Regions from separate parts of the Pseudomonas savastanoi genome, predicted to be linked through region 4. Evidence: predicted binding sites of a transcription regulator. Region 4 holds the regulator's gene; each other region holds the start of a gene.
The links. The regulator FliA, encoded in region 4, starts transcription of late flagellar genes. The targets are predictions, from matches to a motif close to CTAAAGTTTNNNNNNNNNNNGCCGNTAA.

Region 1 (7,496 bases), 1.7 Mb from region 4:
GCCGAGGCAGGCCCTGCCGTGCTGCTGGCCTATGCCGCTGCGGGTACGCTGGTGGTGCTGGTGATGCGTATGCTGGCCGAAATGGCCGTTGCCTCGCCAGACACAGGTTCGTTCTCAACCTATGCCGACCGCGCTATCGGGCATTGGGCCGGTTTCACTATCGGCTGGTTGTACTGGTGGTTCTGGGTGCTGGTGATTCCACTGGAGGCCAACGCTGCTGCAACCATCCTGCACGCCTGGTTCCCCAACATCGCGATCTGGATGTTCACGCTGGTCATCACGCTGGTGTTGACGGCGACCAACCTGTTCAGCGTGAAGAACTACGGTGAATTCGAGTTCTGGTTCGCGCTGATCAAGGTCGTGGCGATCATCGCGTTCGTGGTGCTGGGTGTTGCGGCGATCTTCGGTCTGCTGCCCACCAGCAACGTCAGCGGTGTCAGCCATCTGTTCGACACCGGCGGCTTCCTGCCAAACGGCATGGGCGCGGTGCTGGCGGCGATGCTGACCACCATGTTCTCGTTCATGGGCACTGAAATTGTGACCATTGCAGCGGCGGAGTCCAAGAACCCTGGCAAGCAGATCACCAAGGCCACCAACTCGGTGATCTGGCGGATCTTCCTGTTCTACCTGGTTTCGATCTTCATCGTGGTGTCGCTGGTGCCGTGGAACGACCCGCGCTTGGCCGAGGTGGGTTCTTATCAGACCGTGCTCGATGCAATGGGCATTCCGAACGCCAAGCTGATTGTCGATCTGGTGGTGCTGGTTGCTGTGACCAGCTGCCTGAACTCGGCCCTGTATACCGCTTCACGCATGCTGTTCTCGCTGGGCAAGCGCGGCGATGCACCTGCCGTGTCGAAGCGCACCAGCAAGGGCGGTACGCCTCACTGGGCAGTGATCATGTCGACTGCGGCGGCGTTCCTGACTGTCTTCGCCAACTACATCGCACCGGCTGCCGTGTTTGATTTCCTGCTGGCCAGCTCTGGTGCCATTGCCCTGCTGGTGTATCTGGTAATTGCCGTGTCGCAACTGCGGATGCGCCAGAAGCGCATCGCTGCGGGCGAGGCCATCGACTTCAAGATGTGGCTGTTCCCATGGCTGACCTGGGCTGTGATCGCGTTCATCGTCGCGGTGCTGACCATCATGCTGCTGCAGGAAGAGCATCGCCTCGAAATCATCGCCACCGGCGTACTCAGCCTGTTGGTGATCGGCGCTGGCCTGATCGTATCGCGTCGCCGCAAGGCCGGCCGCGTGGGCGCTGCTGCGCTGGGTTGATCGCGGCCCTTAGCGGATGATGCTCGTGCCAATGTCATACATTGGCACGAGCATGCATTAGCGTGCGGCTCTGGTGTCTCTCTTCATCAGCAGGTCGGACGCCAGCGTGTAATCTTTCTGGAAGGCGGGGCTTTCGATCCATTCGATCGCCGTGTCCTCGTCTTCATCGTGGTACATGGCGCGGTACACGATCAGCAGGCCCATCATGAAGTCCGTGGCAGGGTCTTCGTCCTCTTCGGAAATCACCAGTGCCAGCACCGGGTATTGCAGGAAGACGACGCACAGCGCCAGTTGGCTGATGGCCTCGGCGGCTTTCATGGCCACGAAGAGATCGTCATAGTCGGCCGGGTCGAAGCCGTTCTCCACGATGTCTTTGAAGTCGAACGTGTTTAGATCAAGTTCGACGTCATCAAACGGCAGATTGACCAGCGCAGAGGCGAACACCGGGTGGACGAGGCTGGTTGTGCCCTTGCCTGAGCGGTTCTGCTTGGCCTTGATTTTTGCGCGCTTGGCACGTTTTTGCTGCTTGTCTGGCGAGGCCATGAGCGGTCCTTTGACGGGCGTGAAATGCGATGGCCGCTATTGAAGCGCAGACGGGCTGGATAACCAAGGCTTGGCCGTAATCTCTGGACAATAAAAAAACCCGCAGAACGCGGGTTTTGATGTGCGGGGCGTTACTTGATCTTCATCGCTTGCCCGGTTTTGCAAACGCTTCAGCTTCATCCATGCGCGTGGCGAACATGTTCACGGCCTCGACCGCATCGCTTGCGCCGTCGCGGATCTGCACGATGACCTGTCCGGCCTGATCTGCCAGTGTCACACCTCGAATGGCACCTTCCTGCGTGGCATCCATGCTCGCCACGGCTTCACGTGTTTCGGCGAGGATCTTGCCGATCATTTCGGCAATCTCGGTGGTCGAGCCGCTGGTACGTCCGGCCAGTTGCCGGACTTCGTCTGCCACCACGGCAAACCCGCGACCCTGATCACCCGCCCGTGCCGCTTCGATGGCAGCGTTGAGCGCCAGCAGGTTGGTCTGGTCGGCGATGCCGCGGATGGTATTGACGATGGCGGTGATCTGCTCGGAGCGATCGCCCAGCTGGCTCACCAGCTTCGCCGACGCGCCGATGTTTTCGGCAATCTGGCGCATTTCCCGAGCGGTTTCCTGAATGACCAGGGTTCCTTGTTCGGCCACTTTCTCGGTTTCTGCCGAGATATGGTAAGCACGCGACGCACCATGCGCATCGGCTTCCTGCTTTTCAACACGCTGGGTGATGTCACTGGCAAACTTGACGATCTTGTAGAGCTTGCCGTCGACATCAAAAACCGGGTTATACGTCGCTTCCAGCCAGACAACCCGGCCATGTTTGCCGAGGCGTTTGAACTGATCGCCAATGAACTCGCCCTGATTCAACTTGCGCCAGAATTCGGCATATTCCGGGCTGTTGACCAGTGCCGGTTCGCAGAACGATCTGTGGTGTTTACCTTTGATCTCGTTCAGTGCGTAACCCATGACGTTCAGGAAATTACTGTTGGCGGTTATCACATTGCCATTGGGCTCGAATTCGCAAACAGCCATGGCCCGGTCTACTGCTGCCAGCTTGCCGTTGGTCTCGTTTTCGAGCATTACGCGTTTGGTAACGTCCAGAGCATATTTGACCACCTTGAACACTTTGCCCTGCGTATCGGTCACCGGGTTGTAGCTTGCCTCCAGCCAGACGCTACGGCCATTCTTGTCGATGCGCTTGAAGGTGCCGGAGATGAACTTGCCAGCCTTCAGAGACGCCCACAGGTCCGCGTATTCACGGCTGCGGAGCATCTCCGGCTCGCAAAAGTCGCGGTGCGTCTTGCTGGCCAGCTCATCGGCCCGGTAGCCCATCGTTGCAAGGAAGTTATCGTTGGCACGAAGGATCTTGCCGTCGAGACCCAGCTCGACCACCGCCATTGATTTTTCCAGTGCGTTTGTCAGTCCTTTGAGTCCATCTACCTCGGCCTTCATGGCTGTCAGTTCAGCTTTGTTCTTGTTTCCGAACATAACCTGCCCCTTGGTGTGTTTGTGGACTTGCTGTGATTAGAGTATCGGCTCGAAAAGCTGAGACATGAACGGGTCATCGCAACAATCGACTGGATAAATGAAGAGATTTATTGGCGTCAAAAAAGTGCAGTTTTTGGTCAAAGAAAAATACATTGACCATAAGTGCACAGATATCTGGAAAAGCGGTCTGCCCGTCAAATTCCGGACAAAGAAAAGCCCGCGATGGGGGAGCGGGCTTAAGGATTCACACTTGGGAGCAGCTCTACAATGACGCGGTCGCTGTGAAAACTTTGTGAAGAGTATTCACTGTTTTCACTTTTTTTCCGGCTGGATGGTGTTGGTCACTTCGGACGTCGGCACGAAGGTCTTCGACTCTTCGGCAGCCGCTTCCTTGGACGCCGCTTTGTCCTTGGCCGCTTCAGTGTTCTCTTTGGCAGCCTCGTTCACTTTGTCCTGAGCAGACTCCATCTTCTCCTGGGATTTCTCCTGATGAGCCTGAGCGTCCTGTGCTTTCTGTTCGGATTTGCTGTCGCAGGCAGCCAGACCCAGAGTGGCGACGATGAGGAGGGCGGAGGCAGTAAACTTGAGCACGTAATTTTCCTTGTGGAAGCAAATGTATGGCTTCGATGGCGGGCAGGGAAAATTAGTTCAATGGGATGGGGGTGGCAGGGCTCTGGATGGCTGGTATGAGTAGCAGAAGGCCGTTGTGATCTTCTCAAGTGTTGCCTTGAACGGTACCTTTACATGCCGCCAGACTAATCACCCTCTGAGTCAAGCGACTTTCAGCTCGGACTCTTTCCACTGTGTTCCGTCCAATTCGAACGCGGCTCCTTCGTGGGGTTGTGCATTTCGTTCGAAGATGATCGGACCAAAATTGGCGTGGATATAGGCAGCGTAAAAAGCCCTCATGGCAACGTCAGCTGGTCCCGATATTTCTTGAGATTCGCGCTTTTCCCAGTTGGCAATGGTCTGCACATCGACCCGGAAAATGGCTGCAGCCTCCTCCTGAATGAGATCCTGCTCCTTTCTCAAAAAGCGAAACTGACGCCCGGTCATTGGCGTTTTCTGGCCAATGATATCCACAGCTATCGCTCGATGAAGTCCGTCGATATCTTCGATCTTCACACCCTCGCCGTATGGCGTTTCGAGGATCGTATAACCATTTTTCAAGAAGATGCCGTCCAGTCCACTGCCTTTATATTTGTACATTTTCATACCTCCCACACCGTAATTGCGAAAAGCTCGTCAGGCTCAGGACTTGGATTGACGGCTACTACCATGCAGACAACATCTCTCGGCGCGAGCTCGCTCATCCGGAACTCGAAGTTGCCATGCCTCTCGCTGTACGTAGGCCCTCGGATGATTGCTCCTCGACGCAGGCATCTCAGGGCCTCCGTGGCGGTTATGCCGCGCTCATAGAGGCGCTCCAGGCAATGCTCGCGAAAGACGACTTTGGAGGAGTCTCTTGCCAGGACATGAACAAGATCCTCAAGTTGCTGCTTGCTCCACAAGGGCTGCCTGTTTTTCATGCTGCCTATAATCCTTATAGGTGACACCATAGTAGGGTGTCGTCCTTGCGTCGTAAATAATGATTATTTTCCGCTTGAGGCGTCGCGCTTGGAGCCTTTGAAATTAGCGGGTTTTGGTTTGCCGAGGCTTGGCTACCTTGTCACGCGCCGCGAAATGCAGGCAAGCGAATAAGCCGGATGGCGGCCGACGTGCGGCGCAGGAAGAGGCGACACGTGCAGTAGTCTGATTCGATTGGTCTCTTCTGCGCGCGCAGGGTGCAGGAACGTCTGTAATTCAAAAAACCAGACAACAAAAAGCCCGCACGAGGCGGGCTTCTTGTGTGTTTTCAGGTGTGCTTGGCATCACCTGAAAACGAAAGGTGGTGCCCAGAGACGGAATCGAACCGCCGACACGGGGATTTTCAATCCCCTGCTCTACCGACTGAGCTATCTGGGCAACGGGGCGCATTAGACGTGTTTTTCAGGAGGTCGTCAAGCGTGTTTTTTAAAAAATTTGAATTATTACCGACGCTTACGACCTTCACTGCGTGAAACGCTTTATTTTTCGGGGGGAACGTAGCCTTCGGCCTGGGCGTATTCTTCGCCGGAGAGAAACTTGTCCATCTCGGTCTGGAGGAATTTACGGTCTTCGGCGTTCATCATGTTCAGGCGACGCTCGTTGATCAGCAGGGTCTGGTGTTTCTGCCAGTCGGCCCAGGCTTTCTGCGAGACGTGGTTGAAGATGTCCTCGCCCTTGGCGCCCGGATACGGGGCGCGTTCCAGGCCGGGCAGTTCTTCTTTGTATTTGCGGCACATTACGGTGCGGGTCATGACGACTCTCCTGCGTTCAATACGTCGGCTGCGCGTTTGAGCAGCTTTTTCACCGGGGCGGCAAGGCCCAGGCGTGGCGGGGTGGCGAGGTTATACCAGAGCCAGTCAGCCTCGGCCACGTGATCGGTGGACTCCTGGACCTTGACCAGCCAGGGTTCGATGCTCAACTGGAAGTGGCTGAAAGTGTGGATCAGCCCCGGCAGTTCATGGTGCTCGCCCAGTTGCAGCGCGTGTTGGGTGGCCAGGTGCTGAAGGTCATCGAAGTCATCCAGTTCCGGCAGGCTCCACAGGCCGCCCCACAAGCCGCTGGAAGGGCGACGATAAAGCAGGATCGCGCCGTCTTCGTTGGCGAGCATCGGCATGAGCGTGCGTTTCTGCGGCACGGTCTTGCGCGGCTTGGGGATCGGGTAGCGCGTTTCCAGGCCCAGCATGTGCGCCTCACAACTGCGCTCCAGCGGGCAGAGCAGGCAGCTCGGTTTGCTGCGGGTGCAGAGCGTGGCCCCCAGGTCCATCATCGCCTGGGTGTAGTTGTTGACCCGGCGGTGCGGCGTGAAGCGTTCAGCGGTGGCCCACAGCTGCTTGGCCACCTTCGGTTCGCCAGGGTAGCCCTCTTGCGCGGTGAAGCGCGCCAGCACGCGTTTGACGTTGCCATCGAGGATCGGCGCGCGAATGCCCATGCTCAGGCTGGCAATCGCGCCTGCGGTGGACAGGCCGATGCCGGGCAGCAGAATGAGTTTTTCGACATCGCGGGGAAACTCGCCGCCATGGTCGGCGACCACGATTTTTGCCGTTTTCTGCAGGTTGCGGGCGCGGGTGTAGTAACCCAGCCCGGTCCACAGGTGCAGCACTTCGTCTTCCGGTGCCTCAGCCAGCGCCTGCACGGTCGGCAGGGCCTCCATGAAGCGGTCGAAGTAATTCAGAACGGTGCTGACCTGGGTCTGCTGCAGCATGATTTCCGATACCCAGACCCGATACGGCGTGATGTCTTGTTGCCAGGGCAGGTCATGTCGGCCATGACGGTCGTACCAGTCCAGCACGGCGCTGGAGAATTGTTCGGGTTGCATGGCCTGAAGGGCTCTCGTCGTCGGGGTATGAGTCGGGATAGGAAAGGTTGCGCCAGTGGAGCGCCGCGAGGGCGCTCCTGAGCAGTTCACGTTGCCCTAGCGCTTGAACAGTCCCTTGAGGGCGTCCTTGAGCTCGGGGCTGACCTTGTCGCCGAGTTTGTCGTTCAGCTTGTCCTCGAGCTTCTCGCTGATCCGGTCGCCCGCCAGTTTCGCAGCGATCTGGCCGACACCTTCCTTGTCCAGACGGCAAGCCTTGGCGCCCAGTTCCAGCGGGCCGCGGCACTGCACCGGCCACTCGATACCGACAAAGCGCGGATTGATCTCGCAGGCCGGGTCCGGCATGTCGCTCTTGTCGCCTTCGACGATGATGCCGACGCGGTAATTCATGCCCAGTACGCGCAGGTCGACGTCGCCGTTACCGTTGACGGCCATGCCCGGCGTACGAACCTTGAGGTCCGGATTGCTGGCCACGCCGTTGCGTACCACCAGATTGCCGTTGAGCTGCTGGAAAGGGGTGTCCTTGGCGCGCGGTTCGCCGCTAAGCGTCTTGCGGTTGAGGATCGAAATACCCTTGCACAGCTGCTGCTCCAGGTTGGCATTGACCAGTACGCCGTTATTGAGCGCGAAGCTGGCGGTGCCGTTCAGGCTGTCGATCAGGGCTTTTTCGCTGTTGCCTGTACCGGTCAGGTTGCTGTCGAGGTTCAGCAGGCCACGCACTGGCGGCGTCTGGCCCTGGCTTTCCAGAATGCGTTCGACCGGTACTTTGGCAATGCGCGTCTGTACCGTGGC
Region 2 (7,496 bases), 1.6 Mb from region 4:
TGGAGAGTTCATGCTTCTTGTCATAATGGTATTGGTGATGTTGGTGCCGTCAACATTTATTGTACGGGGTGCGGCTAAAACTCTTCGTCGATTCAGGTCAGTAAGGTGATAAACGCAGGGCATGGGAATTGGAGGTTTACCAGAGCCCCGTCGTGACTGAAGATATCTTGTAGGATGCCTTGCGGCTGCAAGGCCGGCGCCGTTCCAAAAATAACAACAAGGAGACGCACCATGGATTTCTCACCCCTAACCACCACCGCAGACCAAAGCCGCAGAGGCTTCCTGAAACAATCACTGGCTGTTTCGGCAACGGTTGCCGCCATTGGCGCATTGCCGCGTCTTTCCAGCGCTCAGCCGTTGACCCAGCGCTACCCCGACCCATTGGTCAGTGTTCTGGATGACAGCTTTACCCAAATACGAATATTCAATGCCAGCGTCGAGAAGCTGGCCAGCGGCATGCGCTGGGCCGAAGGGCCGGTGTGGATTGGAGACGGTCGCTACTTGCTGGTCAGCGATATCGCCAACAATCGGATCATGCGCTGGGACGAGGTAACGGGTCAGCTGTCGGTGTACCGCGAGCATTCAAACTTTTCCAATGGCATGTGCCGCGATCGCCAGGGCAGGCTGCTGGTCTGTGAGGGGTCGAGCACCACCACCGAAGGACGGCGGGTGACGCGTACCGAGTACAACGGGCGTATCACCGTGCTGGCCGACAGCTTCGAGGGCAAGCCTTTCAATTCGCCCAACGACATCGCCTGCAAACGCGATGGGTCTATCTGGTTCACCGATCCTACCTTCCAGGCCGAAAGCAACTACGAAGGTCAAAAGGTCAAGCAGGAGCAACCCTTCGGCGTCTATCGCATAGACCCGTCAAACGGCAAGGTTTCCAGGGTCATCGATGATCTGGCAGGCCCGAATGGTTTGTGCTTCTCGCCGGACGAGAAAACCTTGTATGTGGTCGAAGGGCGCGCCAAACCCCACGGCCTCATCTGGGCGATAGCGGTCAACGAAGACGGCACGCTGGGCGAGCGGCGCAAACACATCGAAGGTCTCGACTACGCCGCCATCGACGGCATCAAATGCGACGAAAGCGGCAACTTGTGGTGCGGCTGGGGAGGTAACGGTGATCCAAAGGCGGATATGGAGAAACTCGACGGCGTGCGAGTGTTCAACCCTCAAGGCAAGGCCATCGGCCATATCAGCTTGCCGGAGCGCTGCGCCAATGTCTGCTTCGGCGGGCGAGAGGGCAATCGGCTGTTCATGGCCAGCAGCCATTCACTTTACTCGGTGTTCGTGAATACGCGAGGCGCCACGTTTGCCTGAAGGGTCATGAGCCCACTGACGGCGTGCAATGTGCGCACGCCGTCAATCGGGTCGAACCCCTGTGAACATGTCGGGTCTGTTCCTGTAATTACTCTCAGGGATAGTTATTTATGTCGGCGCAACGCGGCCTTGTTCTACTTGCACGAGGCGGTTATGCCGCCCGTGGTGTTGTTTATCTGATTATTGGTCTGTTCGCGGTATTGGCGGCGCAGGGATCTTCGCAGCCTGCCGATAGCCACAGCAGTCTTGAAGCCTTGTTGAGCCAGCCGTTCGGCAGTGTGCTGGTCGGGCTGGTGATTGTTGGCCTGCTGGCGTTCGCTGCATGGCGTGTGCTGCAGGCTACGCGTGACGTGGATCATCATGGCCGCGAACTCAAGGGGCTGGTGATTCGTGGCGGTCTTCTGGTGGGCGGCTTTACTTACGGGGCATTGGCGTTTTTCGCGCTGGGCCTGCTGGTCAGCGGGCTCAAGAGCTCCGGTGGCTCATCGGGTGGTGGTCAGGCGAAGGACCTGTTGGCAACGCTTCTGTCCTGGGATCACTCCAACCTGCTGGTCTACGTCGTGGCACTGGTGCCCCTGGCGCTGGGCATTGTGCATATCATCAAGGGCTACAAGGCTTCCTTCGTGAAGTATTTCGAGGCTGATGAAGACGTCATGAAATATGTGCGTCCGGTGTCGCGCTTCGGGCTGATCGCGCGCGGCGTGGCGTTTATCGAAATTGCGGTGTTACTGGCCGTAAGCGGTTCTAGCTATCAGGCCATGCACCCGCCGGGCATGAAGGATGCGCTCAACGGTTTGCAGGATCTGCCTGCCGGTGGTCTGGTGCTGCTGATCGTGGCGCTGGGTCTGATCGCGTTTTCGGTGTACAGCTTCGCCCAGGCCGCATGGCGCAGGATCAACATGGATGTGCCTGATGCACCGGAGGCGGTAGCGCGTCATTTCCGCTGATCTCCATGCGGGTAGTCAAAGGGCTGCGTGATCTTTCAGGTCAGGCGGCCCTTTTTTCGATAAAGATAATGTGAACCATGCCTCAAGTCGCCTTCTGCCCGGCCGACATTCTCTCTTGAGCTCCGATCATTTTCCGGACTGACGTTCTCTACGCAGGCCCGGATCAGATTCGGCGCAATAAAAATAAAAGAGGATAGCCATGACCATTCTTCAGCGAGTGATCGGTGGGTTTGCCGTGCTGGTTGTGCTGCTGCTCGCCATGGCAGGTATCAGCTACCAAAGCACCCATTCCATAAGCGACCGGATCAGCATCATTACCGGGCAGTCGGCACCCTTGAGCAGGGCGGCGAGCGAGCTTTACGTACATGTGCTGCGCGCCAATCAGGCACTGCTCGGGATTCTGGTCAGCACTGACCCCAAGCAGATTGACGATGGCAAGCAGCCCTTCAACGACAGCATGGCCCGGTTCAATCAGTTGCTGGACAGCACGCCTGCCTATATCGGCGACCGCGCTGAACTGCGCGACAACCTGAATCAGCAGCGTCAGTTGAGCGCTGCTTATGCCGAACAGGCGCAGACCCTGATTGCCAGTCATCGACAGCACGTTTTGCAGTCACTCCAGAGCCGGGTATTGCAGGGCTACAGCAGCAGCCAGGGCGCACAGCTGACCGGTTATCTTCGTGATTACATTGCCCGCGAGCGCAGTGCAGGGGCTGCGGATAATGTGGCAGCAGGTGAAAAGCTGCTGCTGGAAGTCGGCAAATCCTACGAAGGGCTGGCGGCTCATGCGGCGACGCCGGATATCCAGACCTTGCAGCGTGTGCTCAACCTGCAGGATGAGGTAATCAGCACTCGGGCGCGCGAACTGACTGCAGTAGATCCACGCGGCGGTCGTATTGCTGGTGTGATGGTCAACCGCCTGCTTAACGACCTCACCGGCAGTGATGGCGTTTATCAGGCCTACAGGCAGGAAGCGGCGCTCGCCGAGCAGGTCGGCAAACAGCGCCAGGCTGCGGAAACCCGTCTTCAGGCAACACTGGACAAGATCGGCGAGTTCGGCAATCAGTCACTGGCGGTGGCTAATGAGGCCAAGGCGGGTGCAGATTCGACCATCGCCACCGGCCTCAGCCTGCTGCTGATCGCTTGCCTGCTGGCGGTAATCGCAGCGGCAGTCATCGGTACCTGGGTCGCCTTCAGCCTTCGGCGTCCATTGGCAGCGTTTCGCGAGGTGCTCAAGACCCTCACCAGCGGCGACATGCGGGTGCGTTTCGATGTCAGCCGTCGCGACGAGTTCGGCGAGCTGGGCGGTTACCTCAATGAATTCACCCAGTCGTTGCAACAGACGTTTCGTCAGTTGATCGGCTCTGCCGACACCCTGGCGTTGACTGCCAGTCAGAACGCGCAGATCAGTGAACAGACCACCCGCGTAGTCGACGAGCAGAAAGACCGTCTCAATTCTGCCGCGTCTGCCATGAATGAAATGGAAAGCACCGTGGAAGAAGTGGCCCGTCGTGCTCAGGACACGCGTGGCGCGGTGGACAGCACCAGCGAACTGACCAGCAAGGTGCAGAAGCGCGTGGCTGAAACCATCGTCAACATTCGTCAGCAGGCTGAACAGGTCAACAAGGCGTCTGCGGTCACCGACGAGCTGCAGAAATACGGGCAAAACATTGACGGTATTGTCGATGCCATTCGTACCATTGCCGAGCAGACCAACTTGCTGGCGCTCAACGCGGCCATCGAAGCGGCACGCGCGGGCGAACAGGGCAGGGGCTTTGCGGTGGTGGCCGATGAAGTACGTTCGCTGGCCAGCCGCACCCAGACCTCGACCAGCGAGATTCAGGAAATGATCGGCCAGATGCAGAGCAAGATCCACTCGGCTGTGCAGGTGATGAACGAAAGCCAGATCCAGTCCAATCACTGCGTGACGCTGGCTTCCGGTGCCGACCAGTTACTGGTGGAAATGGGCGAGGCGGTGGACACGATTCGCGACATGAACATCCAGATCGCAGCTGCCACCGAGCAGCAAAGCGCTACGGTGCAGGAAACCAGTCGCATGGTCACGCACATCAACGATTCTGCCCAGCAGGCCGCCGACGGTGCCGAACAGTCTGCGAGCAGCAGTCAGGACCTGTCGAAAATGGCCAGGGATCAGCGCGAGCTGCTCCATCATTTCAGCGTTTGATGCCCGGGAGTCAGAACATGAAACAGTGGTTATCGATTTCCCTGAGTGCGAGCCTGCTGGTCGCCGGCCTGACACAGGCTGCCACGCCATTGATCGGTGTGGGCATGGCCAAGTACAACGACAATTTCCAGACCATTCTGCGCCACGGGGTGGAAAAGCAGGTGGCGCTGCTGGATGCCGACATCTTCATGGAGAACGGCCAGGACGACGTGGAGTTGCAGATGCGTCAATTCCGCAATCTGGTCAATTCGAAAGTCGACGCCATCGTTGTCGCGATGGTGAACGGCAAAAGCGCAGCGGAAATGATGCGTCTGGCCAATGAGGCCAAGGTTCCGCTGGTGTTCGTCAACCGCAATCCCGAACCTGCCAAATGGCCGGCGCTGACGGCATTTGTCGGCTCTGACGAGCTGGAGTCCGGCACCTTGCAAATGGAAGAGCTGGCCCGTCGTGCCGGTTACAAGGGCAATGTGGTGATTCTGGTGGGCGACCCGAGTAACAAGTCGTCGGTCATGCGCACCGAGGACGTGGAAAAGGTGGTCGCCAAGTACCCGAACATGAAGGTCGTGCAGAAGAAAATCGGCAACTGGGAGCGCAGCCAGGCCGCGACAATCGTGATTGACTGGGTCAAGCAGGGTGTGGACTTCTCTATCGTCGCGGCCAACAACGACGAAATGGCGATCGGTGCGATCATGGGGCTGGAAAAGGCCGGTAAGAATGCCAGGGATTATCTGGTGGGCGGCATCGACGGCACCCCGGACGGCTTGAAGCTGATGGCCGAGGGCAAGATGGCCGTCAGCGTGTTTCAGGACGCGGTCGGGCAGGCCAACGGCGCAGTGGATGCCGCGATGCGCATGGCGCGCGGCGAAACACTGGCATCTCCGGTCATTTGGGTACCCTTCAAACTCATCACTCCGGAGAATCGCCAGCAGTTCGAGTGAGGCCGCGGCTTGGACTGACTGTCGCTCCAGTGATCCGCACGCGGAGCGCTCAGCGTTGGACACATTTTCCAATCAGCCCGGAAGCTGTCACGCCTTCCGGGCACTGGCCCACTCCAGGGTATCTCAGGGCTTGTCTATAAAGCGCTAGACCCGAATATCCTGCGGCCCGCGAATCTGTGCTTCGATGCGTGTGCCGGTCAGGCGCTCTTCGTTGGAGAAACCGTCGTAGCTGGCCAGGTCGCCGAAGCTGATGCCAGTGAGTTTTTCGATCTGCAGGACGCTGCGCTGCCAGGTTCTGAGTGGACCGAATACGATCTCCAGCTTACCCAGCTCGCTGCTCTGGTCGATCATGTAGGCACTGGCCGAAGGTTTGCCGTCGTCGCCAAGAAACGCCACGACCTTCCAGAATGCCGAAGGGATCTTGACGTTGCGGTAGCTGCGGTCGTCTTCGCGCAGTACCGGCCCGCTGAAAACGGTTACCCGGGATTTCCAGCGTCGTGTGTTCTCAAGGATGTAGTCCTCAAGTTCCAGCCAGGTCTTCTGATTGAAGGCGGCCATCTGCGGTGAGCAGTTGGTGAAGTGAAAGGTATCGCTGTTGGCCGTTTCGGCTTCCTTGCCCCAATTAGGGTCCTGACGCCTGACCAGATGACCGCGATCCAGCAGATTGTCGGCGTACAGGCTTTCGCCGATCTGCGCCTCGGCAGGCAGCCTGCCATCAAAGGACCACGAATCCTTGCCACGCTTGACCTCGACGCTGCTGGCACCGTCGATATTGACACCGACATACAGGGCCAGACGCCGACTGCGCGACATGGTGATTGAAAAGTGGGTGTAATCGAGGCGATTGCCGGCGTTGTCCAGCGGATAGACATCCGGTGCCAGCTCCGCGTCGGTCGAAGGCCATGGCACGACGAATTCACCGAGAAAATTCTCGACATACCCCTTGCGCTTCTGCAATTCGCTCGCCGGTGTGGTGCGTGGCGATGCAACAGGCTGCGGTGCAAGCAGTTCGGCCGATGGGAGCAGTGGCTTGAGGTCGGCGAGACGTGGTCGGTAGGCGAGATCGATAGCGGGCTTTTTGTCAGGCACTTGGTTGGCTCCTGCGGTGGGCGTGAGTTCATTACAGTTCACCATAGCCGCGTTACAGGTCGACGTCAGGCCGGGTAATCGATCGTTCGCGGGCACTCATACGGTAAAAAACTGTAAACGGGTTCAAGTTACGGGTAACAGGCGTCGATAAGCTCTGAATAAGAGCACTCCGCAGTTCATGTTATTTCACTGATCGCAGGGGACATCAGGATGTCGATAAAGCTACGTCTATTGTTGTTGATTGGCACTAGCGTGCTGACGGTTCTGATCATCAGCCTGGTCAACTATGTGGGCAATACCCGCACGGAGACGGCGATGATCGACAGCGAGGTCAGCATGACCGCGCTCAGCAATCATCTGGAAGCCGACATGATGCACGATGCGCTGCGTGCCGATGTGCTGTCGGCGATGCTGGTCGGCCTGGGCAAAAGCAACAGCACGCGTGAAGAGGTGCAGAAGTCCCTTGATGAACATGCTGCACATTTTCGCGCTGTGCTGAACGATAACCTCAAACTTCCCATCACCGAAGCGATCAAGGCGGAGCTGAACAGGATCAAGCCGAGCCTCGATACCTATATTGCCAGTGGCGAGCGTATTGTCGGTCTGGCTCTGGATAATCCGGAGCGAGCGCAACAGGAACTGGGCACGTTCACCAGCGCCTTCACGCAACTGGAAGAGCAGATGTCCAGTCTCAGCGACCTGATCGAGGGGAATTTCAAGGCAAGCGGCGAAGGTGCCCGTCAGGCAATCCGCAGCGCCAACATCGCTCTGGTTGTGGTGCTGGTGGCCAGTATCCTGCTGCTTCTGGTTCAGGGCCGCTGGGTAACCCGCAGCATCATGATTCCTCTTGCCTCTGCCAGCCGCATTGCCGACAGCATTGCTCACGGCAATCTCAGTGAACCAATCGCCGAGCCCCGTGGCCGTGATGAGGCCAGCATGCTGATTCGCAGTCTGGCGGTCATGCAGCGCGACCTGCGCGGGATGATCGAAGTGGTGCGCAGCAACGCGCATGGC
Region 3 (7,496 bases), 210 kb from region 4:
CTGTTGCAGAGCGCCGTTGACGAGCAGGGCGGTAATCCGGTTGATCCTCATGATGCCATTGCATCGGCACAGGTCATGGATGCAGCCCGCTTGAGCGCCAGTGAAGGGCGGGTTGTGGTGCTGTAATCATCGTGTGCCACGCTGCATATAAAAGCCTGCCATCGGACAAGGCCCGACGCCTGACAAGCGTCGGGCTTTGTCGTATCTGCAGCCGAATAAAAATGAAATGGAATAAAATTCTAAAACCAGTTGAATTGGAAAATATTTTCCAATAGAGTCTTTTTCAGGTTACCGACTATCGAATCACTCGGGCTTTGAAGGTCTTTCAAGTCACGAGATGCACACCCAACAAAAACAAAACAAAAGATAGGTACTGTCGATGAAAACCCCTACCTCTGGCCTCACCGCCAAGCGTTCTGCCACCTCTTCATTCTGGATTCGGACCATGGAGCGATTTCTCACAATCGTTGCCCGTGGCATGTGCGTGCAACACAAGGACGCGCAACTGTTCTGCATTCCCGGAGCAACCGGGATCCGCCTGTCACGCTGATTCGCTGCATCCGAACAACAATAATCTGGAGACAGATCCTCATGAAGACCAAGATTGCTTTGACCTCATTGGCCATTGCGCTGATGTTGGGCAGCGGTGCAGCTTTGGCCGATATCAAGATCGGTGTGGCCATGTCGCAGTTCGATGACACCTGGCTGACCTACCTGCGTGACGACATGAATGCCAAGGCCAAAGCCATGTCCACGACCGAGAAAGTGGACCTGCAGTTCGTCGATGCCCGCGCGGACGTCAACAAACAGCTCGACCAGGTCAAGGACCTGGTCAACAAGAAAGTCGACGCCCTGATCGTCAATCCTGTCGACACCGCTGCCACTGCGCGGATCACCAAGGACGCGGTCGCCGCCGGCATCCCGCTGGTCTACGTCAACCGCCGCCCTGACGATCCGAAACTGCCTGCAGGCGTCGCCACCGTTACGTCGGATGACATGGAGGCAGGTCGACTTCAGGCGCAATACATCGCCGACAAAATGAAAGGCAAGGGCAGTGTCATGATTCTTCTGGGTGACCTGGCCAACAACTCCACGCAAAACCGCACCAAGGGCATCAAAGAGGTGCTGGCCAAGTACCCGGACATCAAGATAGATCAGGAGCAGACCGGCATCTGGCTACGCCAGAAGGGCATGGACCTGACCAACGACTGGCTTACCCAGGGCCGTAAATTCAACGCGGTGCTGGCCAACAACGATGAAATGGCCATTGGCGCGGCGATGGCGCTGAAGCAGGCAGGCGTGGATGTGGCTAAAGGCAGCGTTTTAGTCGCCGGTGTCGACGGTACGCCAGACGGGCTCAACGCCGTTACCAAGGGCGACCTCGCAGTCTCCGTTTTCCAGGACGCCAAGGGCCAGGCCGACGGAGCGATTGATGCTGCCGTGAAAATGGCGAAAAAGGAAAAGGTCGAGCCCCAGGCGATCATCATCCCTTATCGCCTGATCACGCCTGAAAACGTCGCCACCTTCAAATAACAACGATCGCCAGGCCCGGGAGGATCTTTCCTCCCGCAGCCTGCCGTTTGAGGAGTTGTGATCATGTTTGGTTCAGCTACTGCCAACCCGCCCGCACAACGCGATCTGCCGTCCAGTGACAGCGGTAGCCCAACGCCGGATGCCCAGCCGCCTTATCTGCTGGAAATCAGCCATATCAGCAAGGGCTTCCCCGGTGTCATCGCGCTCAACGACGTCCAACTGCGTGTGCGCCCCGGCAGCGTGCTGGCGCTGATGGGCGAGAACGGTGCCGGAAAGTCAACGCTGATGAAAATCATCGCTGGCATCTACCAGCCGGACTCGGGCGAAATCCGTTTGCGTGGCAAGCCGATTCGCTTCGAGACGCCACTTTCGGCCCTTCAGGCCGGCATTGCGATGATCCATCAGGAGCTGAACCTGATGCCATTCATGAGCATCGCCGAGAACATCTGGATCGGTCGCGAACAGCTCAACGGTCTGCACATGGTTGATCACCGGGAAATGCACCGCTGCACTGCCGAACTGCTGGAGCGCCTGCGCATCAGGCTCGATCCCGAAGACCTGGTGGGCAACCTGAGTATCGCCGAGCGGCAGATGGTCGAGATCGCCAAAGCTGTGTCATATAACTCGGACGTGCTGATCATGGATGAGCCGACTTCGGCCATCACCGAAACCGAAGTCGCTCACCTGTTTTCGATCATCAACGACCTGCGCGCTCAGGGTAAAGGCATCATCTACATCACCCACAAGATGAACGAAGTTTTCGAGATTGCCGACGAAGTAGCGGTTTTTCGCGACGGCGCCTATATCGGCCTGCAGCGCGCCGAAAGTATGGACGGCGACAGCCTGATCACCATGATGGTAGGGCGTGAGTTGACGCAACTGTTCCCCGAGCGGGAAAAGCCGCCAGGCGAAGTGCTGCTTTCAGTCAGCAACCTGTGCCTGAACGGCATTTTCAAGGACGTGAGTTTCGATTTGCGTGCCGGAGAGATTTTTGGCATTGCCGGATTGATGGGGTCAGGCCGGACCAATGTGGCCGAGACCCTGTTCGGCATAACCCCCAGCGACAGCGGCGAGGTACGCTTTGATGGCACTACGGTACACATTGCCGACCCGCATCAGGCCATTGAACTGGGTTTTGCGCTGTTGACGGAAGACCGCAAGTTGACTGGGCTGTTTCCATGCCTGTCGGTGATGGAAAACATGGAAATGGCCGTGCTTGCCAACTATGCCGGCAACGGTTTCGTGCAACAGAAGGCACTGCGTGCGCTGTGCGAGGACATGTGCAAAAAACTTCGGGTCAAGACCCCGTCACTGGAGCAGTGCATCGACACCTTGTCGGGCGGTAACCAGCAGAAGGCGTTGCTGGCACGCTGGCTGATGACCAATCCCCGGGTACTGATTCTGGATGAGCCCACCCGCGGCATCGACGTAGGGGCCAAGGCGGAAATCTATCGCCTGATCTCCCTGCTCGCCAGTGAAGGCATGGCCGTCATCATGATCTCTTCAGAGCTGCCGGAAGTCCTCGGTATGAGCGACCGGGTCATGGTCATGCACGAAGGCGAAATGATGGGGATCCTCGATCGAGGCGAAGCGACCCAGGAAAAAGTCATGCATCTGGCCTCCGGCCACAAGGTTCATTGAGTTCGCACTACAGCGCTCGGTAGAAGAAGAACAAAAGGGGAACGAACATGAGCAACGCGATTTCGCAAAACAAACCAGCCTTGGCACCGACCAGGAACAAACGGCGGCTGCCAACCGAGCTGAGTATTTTTCTGGTGCTGATCGGCATCGGCCTGATCTTTGAGCTGTTTGGCTGGATCGTCCGTGATCAGAGCTTTCTGCTCAACTCCCAGCGTCTGGTGCTGATGATCCTTCAGGTATCGATCATCGGCTTGCTGGCCATCGGCGTGACTCAGGTGATCATTACCACAGGCATCGACCTGTCATCCGGTTCGGTGCTGGCACTGTCGGCGATGATTGCCGCGAGTCTGGCGCAAACCTCGGACTTTTCCCGGGCGGTATTCCCTTCCCTGACCGACCTGCCGGTGTGGATTCCGATCGTGGTCGGGCTCGGAGTCGGGCTGCTGGCGGGTGCCATCAACGGCAGCATCATTGCCATAACCGGTATTCCGCCGTTCATTGCCACGCTGGGCATGATGGTCTCCGCGCGTGGCCTGGCGCGTTTCTACACCGAAGGTCAGCCGGTGAGCATGCTCTCGGATTCCTACACGGCTATCGGGCAGGGCGCGATGCCGGTGATCATCTTTCTGGTGGTGGCGGTGATCTTCCACATCGCCTTGCGTTACACCAAGTACGGCAAATACACCTACGCCATCGGCGGCAACATGCAGGCTGCGCGTACTTCCGGGATCAACGTCAAGCGCCACCTGGTTATCGTCTACAGCATCGCCGGGCTGCTGGCCGGGCTGGCAGGGGTGGTTGCCTCGGCACGTGCCGCAACCGGGCAGGCCGGGATGGGCATGTCTTATGAACTGGACGCTATCGCTGCCGCAGTCATCGGCGGCACCAGCCTGTCCGGTGGGGTAGGACGAATTACCGGCACTGTGATCGGTGCGCTGATTCTCGGCGTAATGGCCAGTGGTTTTACCTTTGTCGGCGTAGATGCTTATGTTCAGGACATTATCAAAGGTCTGATCATTGTAGTGGCGGTGGTAATCGATCAATATCGCAACAAGCGCAAGACCAAGCGCTGATTTCAATCATCTGCATCAAAGGGCCTTTTCAGGCCCTTTTGTGCGTTGGATGTTGCAGGAACCGATTAGCTGTCAGCAGGTCAGAGCCTCATCAAGCAGCATGCTGGCTGGGTCTTTCGCCCACATTTCAAGGGTTTTACGGCAATTGTTGTACAAAAATCCTTCAATTGTGTTGCCGAGCCCGCTAGCCGGCCTTAGACTGCCGCCCCTCGTAAATTGAGTGCCAGGTGGCGCTTGGAGATTATTGGTTTGCACGGCAACGTCAAGCCGCTCCTCAATGCACGTTTTTTTATAGAGAAATAAATGACAAAGGAAAAGTTGCTGGCCATGCCGGCCGATGACTACATGAACGCCGAGCAGCACGCTTTCTTCGTCGAGCTGTTGCAGGGCATGAAGGTCGAGATCCACGAGCGAATCGAGCAGAGCCGTATTGCGATCGAGAGCCTGGACACGCCTGCCGACCCTGCAGACGCTGCTTCGGTTGAAGAGGAGCGTCACTGGCTGGTCAATGTGATTGACCGCGACCAGCGCATGCTGCCCCAGTTGGAAATGGCCCTTTCGCGTATTGCCGACGATACCTTCGGCTGGTGCGATGACAGCGGTGAGCCAATCGGCCTGAAGCGTCTGCTGATCAGCCCGACCACCAAATATTGCATCGAGGCGCAAGAGCGCCACGAGCAGATCGACAAGCACCAGCGCCAGGCCTGATACGCAGGCAGCAGCTGAGTGACCGAACCGGGAGGCAAGCGATTGCCTCCCGGTTTTGTTGTGCGCGGAATTTGTCGAAAACGGATTGCTCGCTACGACCAACGGGGCATGGCATAAGGCCGTTATCTAGCGTTTAATAAACGTAATAATGATAAATACCGACGGGGTGACGCAGCATGGCCGAGAACCTATCCATGGCAGCCGGATTACCACTGGCCGATGCTCGCGGTGCTGCGTCGAAGTGGTGGGTGCCGGCGGTGCAAAGTGTCGTGTTGTGCCTGCTGTTCGCCGCCATGAGCGTTATCGGTTTGTCTCTCTATATCGTCATTCCCGCAGCGCTGCTGGTGGCCTGGCTGCCGCTTTTGTTGCGCAGAAGGCAGCCTGGCTTGCAAGTCGAGGCAAGTGACAGTGATATCGCGCTGCTGACCCGCGACCTGTCGCGTACCACCAGTCACAATGCACTGTCGGCCGCTCAGGTGGCATTTTCTGTCGGGCAACTGGCGGGCAAGGTGCAGTCGCAGCTGGGTGCTGCCGGACAGATAGTCAACAGCGCCGAACAGATGATTGCGACCGAGCAGCAGACTGCCCAGTTGAGTCAACAGGCGTTGGTTGCAGCCAGCGAGGCGCGTCAGCGCAGCGAATCGGGAAGCAGCGTTCTGAATGAGTCCATCGAGCGCATGCACCTCTTGAGCAAGCGTGCTATCGGCAGTCGTGAGTTGATCGAGGCGCTGAGCCAGCGCAGTGAAGAAATCCAGCGTGTGACGCTGGTCATTCAATCCATCGCCAGCCAGACCAACCTGCTGGCGCTCAATGCGGCCATCGAAGCCGCCCGGGCAGGTGAGCACGGGCGCGGTTTCGCGGTGGTCGCTGACGAAGTACGCGGGCTCGCGGGCCGTACCGCCAGCGCCACCGGGGAAGTCGGGCAGATGGTGGCCGATATCCAGCAGCGCACCGCTCAGGTGGTGGAGCAGATTCGCGAGCTGTCTTCTGACCTCGATGCTGGGGTCGAGCAGGTCGAGCTGACCGGCCAGCATCTGGGCAACATTGCCCGGCTTGCGATCGAGGTGGAAAGCCAGGTCAGCGAAATTGCTCAAGGCGCGAGGAGCAATCAGGACCAGTTGGCCAGCCTGTTCGATGCTGTCGAGCACATGCGCAGTGATCTTGCCGTCAGCGATGAACAAACCCGGCAACTGGCCAAAGCCGCCGTGCAGATGGAGGGGCAGGCCGAGACCATCAGCCAGCGGCTGGCTCAGGTCGGTCTGGATGAATATCACCAGCGTATCTACGACCTGGCCCGTGAAGGTGCGCGGTTGATCGCGGAAAAATTCGAGGCTGATATTGTGCAGGGGCGCGTCAGCCTGGATGACTTGTTTGATCGCAACTACAAACCCGTCCCCAATACCTCACCCACCCGCTTTACCACGCGTTTTGATCGCTACACCGATCAGGTCTTGCCAGCATTGCAAGAACCGCTGCTCTCGCGCCATGAAGGTCTGGTATTCGCCATTGCCTGCACGCAGCAAGGTTATGTGCCGACGCACAACAACGCTTTCAGTCAGCCTTTGACAGGCGATGCGACGGTGGACAATGCGCGTAATCGAAGCAAGCGCAAGTTCGATGACCGTACCGGCATTCGCTGCGGCAGCCATCAACAGCCTGTCCTGTTGCAAACCTACACGCGGGACACTGGCGAGTTGATGCACGACCTGTCCGTGCCTATTGTGGTCAACGGGCGACATTGGGGTGGTCTGCGCCTTGGGTATAAACCGCAAAGCCGCTGATTTTTTAAAACAGGCGGCTCAGGTTAGATCAAGTATTAAATAACCTGCCGGTTGGTTTTTCTATTTGGTGAAATTGCGGGTTCTGAAACCCGTTTGCACACACGTGTAGGTGTTTGTTTATAAATAATAAATACCTGACGACAGAAGTTGTAGGAATGCTCTGAATACGCGCTGCATGACTTGACTGATCACCGTCTTTAAGCAAGCTGTTTAAATCAACGTTATTTACGTTTTGATTTAAGTGCGGCCTTTTCTTGGCCTGCCTCTAAGGATGGAAAAGACATGAACGATAAATGGAGTGTCGAACAAACAGCAGCAATCTCGGATGTGGTAACGCGGCGCGTTACCGCGCGGGTCGGAATTTTCTTCGACGGTACGGGAAATAATCGCGTCAACAGTCAGATCGGGGCTGACTGTCAGGCATTGATTGAAATAAATGGTGGTCAGCACATTAAAGAGTGCGCGGGTCGTCATGCTCATTCTGGCAGTAGTTACAGTAATGATCCGAGCAATATAGCCAGGCTGGTCGATCTTTATCGTCTGCAGCGTGTTGCCGAACATGACAGTGCAGGCTTGAGAGTGTACTACTCGATCTATGTAAGCGGGGCGGGTACTACCTCCGGCGGGCGTGATTCGGTATGGCCGGGGCAGAGTTTCGGTCGGGGCACCACTGGTGTGATATGCAAGGTGGAAAATGCATTCAGAAAGCTTGAAACGGTATTGAAGGCATTTCCACGGGACAACCCGGATTGTGTACTGG
Region 4 (7,496 bases):
ACTGATCTGGTAGCGCTGAAGATTCGCGAAATCGGCGCGCATAACCAGATACTGATTCTGGAATCTGCGGCGTTGGCCCGTTCCATCTACTACAGCACCGAGCTGGACCAGGAAATTCCTGCCGGGCTCTACCTGGCTGTGGCCCAGGTGCTGGCCTACGTCTACCAGATCCGCCAGTTCCGTGCCGGTCAAGGCAAGCGCCCGGATCCACTGGGCGACATCAAGATCCCGCCCGACCTGCAGCGCGATGCGTAGCCCTTTGCTTCGTCGCCAGCAGACCACCCTCGCGCCCGCGCTCCGCATGGGTATGCGGTTCCTGAAGCTCTGCGTCCGCTCTTGGGCGTGTGGTGCGGCGCAGATTTGTGACGCAGAGCGTCACCCACGGCATTCCCACGCTGGAGCGTGAGGAACGATCATCTCAACTATCGTGCGACGCTCCGCATTGCATGCCGTTCCGGGCGCTCTGAGCGTGAGGAACGATCATCTCACTATCGTGCGACGCTCCGCGTCGCATGCCGTTCTGGACGCTCTGCGTCCACTCTTGAAGATTTTCTGACTGCGCAAGGTATGCCGGTTTCACGTTAATTCTGCCTCTAAAGCCTTACCAGCACTGGCTTTGTAAAAGTTGGACAGCTTTTTGCAACAGGGTCGATACAGGTCGCCATCGGCGTCAATGTTTTGATCTAGTGCGCAGGTAAACAATCAGTGGATCGTTCTCAGATATTCAGTAGCGCACGCAGCAATATCACGGGCCTGGGCCGTGGTCAGCTGGGCGTTCCGCTGTTGTTGCTGGTCATGATGGCAATGATGATGTTGCCTATGCCGCCGTTCCTGCTGGACGTGTTCTTCACGTTCAACATTGCACTGTCCATCGTCGTGTTGCTGGTGTGTGTTTACGCTCTGCGGCCGCTGGACTTCTCGGTGTTTCCAACCATTCTGCTGGTCGCCACGCTGTTGCGTCTGGCACTGAACGTTGCTTCCACGCGAGTGGTCATGCTTCACGGTCAGGACGGTCACGCGGCTGCGGGCAAGGTGATTCAGGCCTTCGGTGAGGTGGTGATCGGTGGTAACTATGTTGTCGGTATCGTGGTGTTCGCGATTCTGATGATCATCAACTTCGTAGTAATCACCAAAGGTGCCGGCCGTATTTCCGAGGTCAGCGCGCGTTTCACCCTCGACGCGATGCCAGGCAAACAGATGGCAATCGACGCCGACCTCAACGCCGGTCTCATCGACCAGCCAGAAGCCAAGCGTCGCCGTGCTGAAGTCGCTCAGGAAGCCGAGTTCTACGGTTCCATGGACGGTGCCAGCAAATTCGTGCGCGGCGATGCAATTGCCGGTTTGCTGATTCTGTTCATCAACCTGATCGGCGGCATGCTGGTCGGTATTCTGCAACACAACATGACGTTCGCTGATGCAGGCCGCGTTTATACCCTGCTGACCATCGGTGACGGTTTGGTGGCGCAATTGCCATCACTGCTTCTGTCCACTGCCGCAGCGATCATGGTGACCCGCGCTTCCGGTTCGGAAGAGATGGGCAAGCTGATCAATCGTCAGATGTTCGCCTCGCCCAAGGCACTGGCAGTGTCCGCTGCGATCATGATCGTGATGGGGCTGGTGCCGGGCATGCCGCACTTCTCCTTCATCAGCCTCGGCCTGGTGGCTGCGGGTGGTGCGTATCTGCTCTGGAAGAAAGAGAACCAGGTGAAAGTCGAGGCGCTGGCCGAAGTGCAACGCCAACAGGACCTGCTGCCTTCGCCGACCCGTGTTCAGGACGCCAAGGAGCTGGGTTGGGATGACGTCACCCCTATCGACATCATCGGCCTGGAAGTGGGTTATCGCCTGATTCCGCTGGTGGACCGCAATCAGGGTGGTCAACTGCTGGCGCGTATCAAGGGCGTGCGCAAGAAGCTTTCGCAGGAGCTGGGCTTCCTGATGCCGACCGTGCACATCCGTGACAACCTTGATCTGGCACCCAGCGCCTACCGTCTGACGCTGATGGGCGTGATCCTGGCCGAGGCCGAGATTTATCCGGATCGCGAGCTGGCGATCAACCCCGGTCAAGTGTTCGGCACCCTGAACGGCATCACCGCCAGAGACCCGGCGTTTGGTCTGGAGGCCGTGTGGATCGAAATCAGCCAACGCAGCCAGGCGCAGTCGCTGGGTTATACCGTGGTGGACGCCAGTACTGTAGTGGCAACCCACTTGAACCAGATTCTCTACAAACACTCTCATGAGCTGATTGGCCACGAAGAAGTCCAGCAGTTGATGCAATTGCTGGCCAAAAGCTCGCCCAAACTGGCTGAAGAGCTGGTCCCTGGTGTGCTGTCCCTGTCCTCGCTGCTCAACGTGCTGCAAGCGCTTCTGGCTGAGCATGTACCTGTGCGTGATATTCGTAGCATTGCAGAAGCTATCGCCAACAACGCCGGCAAGAGTCAAGATACCGCCGCTTTGGTGGCTGCCGTGCGGGTAGGTCTGAGCCGCGCAATCGTCCAAAGCATTGTAGGTGTTGAGCCGGAGCTGCCTGTTATCACTCTGGAGCCAAGGTTGGAACAGATATTGCTCAATAGTTTGCAGAAGGCTGGTCAGGGTCAGGAAGAAGGCGTTCTTCTTGAGCCAAGCATGGCTGAGAAGCTCCAGCGTTCGTTGATTGAGGCCGCCCAGCGTCAGGAGATGCAAGGGTTGCCGGTAATTCTTCTGGTAGCAGGGCCTGTCCGGGCGATGCTGTCACGATTTGGACGATTGGCTGTACCGAACATGCATGTTCTGGCGTATCAGGAAATTCCGGACAACAAGCAAGTAACCATCGTAGCGACTGTCGGGCCGAACGGCTGAGGTAGTGAGTCATGCAAGTTAAGCGATTTTTCGCCGCCGATATGCGTCAAGCCATGAAACTGGTTCGCGATGAGCTGGGCGCCGAGGCGGCCATCATCGGTAACCGGCGCATTGCCGGTGGCGTAGAGCTGACTGCCGCTCTGGATTACAAGCTGTCCGCCCTGGCACCGCGTGTGCCGAACATGGAGCTCGAAGACGAGCTGCGCAAGACCCAGTCGCGCATCGTCTCCGCTCAGGCCGAATTGAACAACCGCAGCGACAGCGACGCGTCGATCAATCTTCAGCTGTTTTCCGGCAAACCGGTCAGCGCTGTCGATACGCACATCGAGCCGACGCTCGAAGAGCCGCCACGCCCATTCGCTTACACGCCGCCTGCGCCCGCAGAGCCTGCTGTTGGTCAGCGCGCCTATGATTCGATGCGCTCCGAATTGAACGGCCTGCGCGAGCTGCTGGAAGTCCAGCTTGGCTCCCTGGCCTGGAACCAGTTGCAGGGCAGCCGTCCGCAGCAGGCCAATCTGTGGCGCCGTCTGCAACGTGTCGGTTTGTCCGGCCCGCTGTCGCGCGATCTGCTGTCGATGATCCCGGAGATTGACGAGCCTCGTCAGGCCTGGCGCATGCTGCTGGCCCATTTGGCGCGCATGATTGCCGTGCCGGACATCGAGCCGCTCGAAGAGGGTGGTGTCATCGCCATGGTCGGGCCTGCCGGTATGGGCAAGACCACCACGCTGGCCAAACTGGCGGCACGTTACGTGTTGAAGTACGGTCCGCAGAATATCGCTCTGGTGAGCATGGACAGTTTCCGCATCGGCGCACAGGAGCAGCTCAAGACCCTTGGGCGCATCCTCAACGTGCCGGTCACCCATGTCGATCCTGGCCAGTCGCTGGTTCAGGCGCTGGAGCCGCTGCTGCGCAAGCGCGTGGTGCTGATCGACACCGCCGGGCTGCAAGCCAGCGATCCTGCGCTGCGCATGCAGCTGGAAAGCCTGGCAGGGCGTGGCATCAAGTCGCGTAACTACCTGGTACTGGCGACCACCAGCCAGAAGCAGGTGCTGACCGCTGCCTATCACAGTTACAAACGTTGTGGCCTGGCCGGATGCATTCTGACCAAGCTTGATGAAACAGCCAGCCTCGGCGAAGTCCTGAGCCTGGCGATCAGTCATGAATTACCTGTGGCCTACCTCACGGACGGACCCCGTATTCCTGACGACCTGCACACCCCGCGTCGTCATCAACTGGTGAGCCGTGCGGTGAGTGTGCAGATGCAGGATGAGCCGAGCGAGGAAGCAATGGCTGATATGTTTGCTGACCTCTATCACACCCCTGGCAAGAGAGTGGGTTAAGTGATGGATATTATTGGAATGTCCCTGCGTCAACGGTCTGCCATGCGGTGTTCATTTGCGAACGTGCAGCCCTCGATGTGGTTTCGGTCTACGCAAGACAAGGTAAAGAAATAACATGGGCAGCATGCATCCCGTACAGGTTATCGCGGTGACCGGTGGCAAAGGTGGCGTCGGTAAGACTAACGTGTCAGTGAATCTTTCACTGGCCCTTGCCGAGCTTGGCCGTCGCGTCATGCTGCTGGACGCCGATCTGGGTCTGGCCAATGTCGACGTTCTGCTTGGGCTGACGCCTAAACGTACGCTTGCCGATGTGATAGAGGGCCGTTGCGAGTTGCGCGACGTTCTGTTGCAGGGGCCGGGCGGGGTACGTATCGTGCCTGCCGCCTCTGGCACCCAGAGCATGGTGCATCTGTCCCCGGCCCAGCATGCGGGTCTGATCCAGGCGTTCAGCGAGATTGGCGACAACCTTGATGTGCTGGTGATCGACACGGCTGCCGGTATCGGCGAATCGGTGGTCAGCTTCGTGCGCGCCGCTCAGGAAGTGTTGCTGGTGGTATGCGACGAGCCCACGTCGATTACCGATGCTTACGCCCTGATCAAACTGCTCAACCGCGACTACGGCATGAACCGCTTCCGGGTGCTGGCCAACATGGCGCAGAGCCCGCAGGAAGGGCGCAATCTGTTCGCCAAACTCACCAAAGTGACTGACCGTTTTCTTGATGTTGCGCTGCAGTATGTAGGTGCCGTGCCGTACGACGAGTGCGTGCGCAAGGCCGTACAGAAACAGCGCGCCGTTTACGAAGCATTCCCGCGATCCAAATGTGCGCTGGCGTTCAAGGCCATTGCCCAGAAGGTTGATACCTGGCCGTTGCCAGCCAATCCGCGGGGTCATCTCGAGTTCTTCGTTGAGCGACTCGTTCACCAGACCAGTGCAGGGCCTGTGCAATGACTGCGAGCGGCTACCAGATGTACAGCAAGGCTTCCCGTAATTCGCAATACGAGTTGATCGAGCGTTATGCGCCATTGGTCAAGCGTATCGCTTATCATCTGCTGGCGCGCTTGCCGGCCAGCGTGCAGGTCGAGGATCTGATCCAGGCCGGCATGATCGGTCTGCTTGAAGTCTCCACCAAATATGATTCAACCAAAGGTGCGAGTTTCGAGACCTACGCCGGCATTCGCATTCGTGGTGCGATGCTGGATGAAGTGCGCAAGGGCGACTGGGCACCACGCTCGGTGCACCGCAATACCCGCATGGTCAGTGACGCAATTCGTGCAATTGAAGCTAAAACCGGCCGTGACGCTAAAGATCACGAGGTTGCGGCCGAACTCCAGTTGAGTCTTGATGATTATTACGGGATTTTGAATGACACCTTGGGCAGCCGCCTCTTCAGTTTCGACGACCTGCTTCAGGACGGCGATCACGAAGGGCTGCATGAGGATGGCGCAAGCGGTTCGCTTGAGCCGTCGCGCGACCTGGAAGACGAGCGCTTCCAGGCAGCGTTGGCCGATGCAATTGCCAATTTGCCAGAGCGTGAGCGTCTGGTGTTGGCGCTGTACTACGACGAAGAGCTGAACCTCAAGGAAATCGGAGAGGTTCTTGGGGTCAGCGAATCGCGGGTCAGTCAGTTACACAGCCAGTGCGCAGCTCGTTTGCGGGGGCGTTTGGGGGAGTGGCGAGCGCGTTGACGGCAGTGCGCGACGTTTGTCGTGCGCTGTCTGCATGCCGGCTGTGCAAAGCGTTACGTGGTAGCAGGATGGACGAGGCAAGGGCCTGTCGGGCAATGTCTCGATGGGCTTTAGTCGCAGTCTTGACTGTCGTTGTGCCAAGCCCGTCGTCGTTTCGTATAGCTGGGGGTGTGCTGTGCCAGTATTGAGTGAACAGCGTGTTCAGGTGCTGAACGCGTTAAAGACTGCTTGGAGGTCGAATTGGACAAGAACATGAAAATCCTCATCGTTGATGACTTCTCAACGATGCGGCGGATCATCAAGAACCTTTTGCGTGATCTGGGGTTTACCAACACATCTGAAGCGGATGACGGTCTGACCGCATTGCCGATGCTGCAGAGCGGTGCCTTTGACTTTCTGGTGACGGACTGGAACATGCCTGGCATGACCGGTATCGACTTGTTGCGTCAGGTCCGTGCGGACGAGCGTCTCAAGAGCCTTCCTGTACTGATGGTTACTGCCGAAGCGAAGCGTGAGCAGATCATTGAAGCTGCCCAGGCCGGGGTGAACGGTTATGTAGTCAAGCCATTCACGGCTCAAGCGCTTAAAGAGAAGATCGAAAAGATCTTTGAACGCGTCAATAGCTGATGCATGCCGCGAGGGCGCTATGGATAACAATGATTCGATGGCCGACTTTGAGTCGACCTTAAAGAGACACGCGCAGGAACTCGTCACCAGCCTTGAAAAGGGCCGCTTCGGTGACGCTGTGCAGCTGATCCATGAACTCAACCAGACACGCGACCGCGGCCTTTATCAGGAAGTGGGCAAGCTGACTCGTGAGCTGCACAGTGCAATCGTCAACTTTCATATTGATCCGCACATGCCTCAAGCCGAGGAAGTGTCGCAGATCACCGACGCAACCGAACGCCTGTCGTATGTGGTGAGGCTGACCGAGAATGCGGCCAACCGTACTATGGACCTGGTCGAGGAAAGCACACCGCTCATGAGCGGTCTGAGCTCCGATGCCAAGGCATTGAGTGACGACTGGGGTCGTTTCATGCGCCGCGAAATCGGTGCTGAAGAATTTCGTGAGCTGGCCAAGCGGGTAGATGGTTTTCTGACGCGTACCGAGCAGGAGGCCGATAGGGTTTCCGGGCATCTCAACGATATTCTGCTTGCCCAGGATTACCAGGACCTTACGGGGCAGGTTATCAAGCGCGTGACGCAACTGGTTACGGAAGTCGAGAGCAATCTGCTCAAACTGGTGCTCATGGCCAGCCATGTCGATCGCTTCGCAGGCATCGAACATGACGAAGAATCCATCCTTGCTGAAAAAGATCCTAAAAAACATCTCGCCAAGGGTGAAGGTCCGCAGATTCATGCCGATAAACGTGAAGACGTCGTATCCGGACAGGATGATGTAGACGATCTGCTATCGAGCCTCGGCTTCTAAGATCTGTTGACGGTTAATTTTAGGGAGCACCCCATGAGCTTCGGCGCCGATGAAGAAATCCTTCAGGATTTTCTGGTAGAGGCCGGCGAAATTCTGGAGCAGTTGTCAGAGCAATTGGTCGAGCTGGAAAGCCGACCGGATGATGCTGATCTGCTCAATGCAATTTTTCGCGGTTTTCACACTGTAAAAGGGGGCGCCGGCTT

Region 1: the regulator FliA is predicted to act here: its motif matches at 3,346-3,373, upstream of KP808_RS26010 (methyl-accepting chemotaxis protein).
Region 2: the regulator FliA is predicted to act here: its motif matches at 2,352-2,379, upstream of KP808_RS10445 (methyl-accepting chemotaxis protein).
Region 3: the regulator FliA is predicted to act here: its motif matches at 5,054-5,081, upstream of KP808_RS15735 (methyl-accepting chemotaxis protein).

The regions. Positions count from the first base shown of each region.
Region 1 covers NZ_CP076652.1:5,685,825-5,693,320, reverse strand. The annotation lists gene gabP (GABA permease) at 1-1,272, shown strand, start outside; gene KP808_RS24440 (hypothetical protein) at 1,330-1,815, opposite strand; gene KP808_RS26010 (methyl-accepting chemotaxis protein) at 1,958-3,304, opposite strand; gene KP808_RS24425 (hypothetical protein) at 3,617-3,895, opposite strand; gene KP808_RS24420 (helix-turn-helix domain-containing protein) at 4,076-4,519, opposite strand; gene KP808_RS24415 (DUF4258 domain-containing protein) at 4,516-4,833, opposite strand; tRNA gene KP808_RS24410 (tRNA-Phe) at 5,194-5,269, opposite strand; gene KP808_RS24405 (oxidative damage protection protein) at 5,371-5,643, opposite strand; gene mutY (A/G-specific adenine glycosylase) at 5,640-6,707, opposite strand; gene KP808_RS24395 (AsmA family protein) at 6,804-7,496, opposite strand, start outside.
Region 2 covers NZ_CP076652.1:2,398,074-2,405,569, forward strand. The annotation lists gene KP808_RS10430 (hypothetical protein) at 1-109, shown strand, start outside; gene KP808_RS10435 (SMP-30/gluconolactonase/LRE family protein) at 232-1,323, shown strand; gene KP808_RS10440 (DUF1206 domain-containing protein) at 1,434-2,270, shown strand; gene KP808_RS10445 (methyl-accepting chemotaxis protein) at 2,470-4,455, shown strand; gene KP808_RS10450 (substrate-binding domain-containing protein) at 4,473-5,393, shown strand; gene KP808_RS10455 (DNA/RNA non-specific endonuclease) at 5,538-6,482, opposite strand; gene KP808_RS10460 (methyl-accepting chemotaxis protein) at 6,693-7,496, shown strand, end outside.
Region 3 covers NZ_CP076652.1:3,755,922-3,763,417, reverse strand. The annotation lists gene KP808_RS15765 (Gfo/Idh/MocA family protein) at 1-126, shown strand, start outside; gene KP808_RS15760 (hypothetical protein) at 380-550, shown strand; gene KP808_RS15755 (sugar ABC transporter substrate-binding protein) at 592-1,533, shown strand; gene KP808_RS15750 (sugar ABC transporter ATP-binding protein) at 1,597-3,174, shown strand; gene KP808_RS15745 (ABC transporter permease) at 3,222-4,247, shown strand; gene KP808_RS15740 (TraR/DksA family transcriptional regulator) at 4,551-4,955, shown strand; gene KP808_RS15735 (methyl-accepting chemotaxis protein) at 5,132-6,736, shown strand; gene KP808_RS15730 (T6SS phospholipase effector Tle1-like catalytic domain-containing protein) at 7,019-7,496, shown strand, end outside.
Region 4 covers NZ_CP076652.1:3,965,243-3,972,738, reverse strand. The annotation lists gene flhB (flagellar biosynthesis protein FlhB) at 1-255, shown strand, start outside; gene flhA (flagellar biosynthesis protein FlhA) at 706-2,835, shown strand; gene flhF (flagellar biosynthesis protein FlhF) at 2,847-4,175, shown strand; gene fleN (flagellar synthesis regulator FleN) at 4,291-5,124, shown strand; gene fliA (RNA polymerase sigma factor FliA) at 5,121-5,861, shown strand; gene KP808_RS16695 (chemotaxis response regulator CheY) at 6,114-6,488, shown strand; gene KP808_RS16690 (protein phosphatase CheZ) at 6,508-7,293, shown strand; gene KP808_RS16685 (chemotaxis protein CheA) at 7,327-7,496, shown strand, end outside.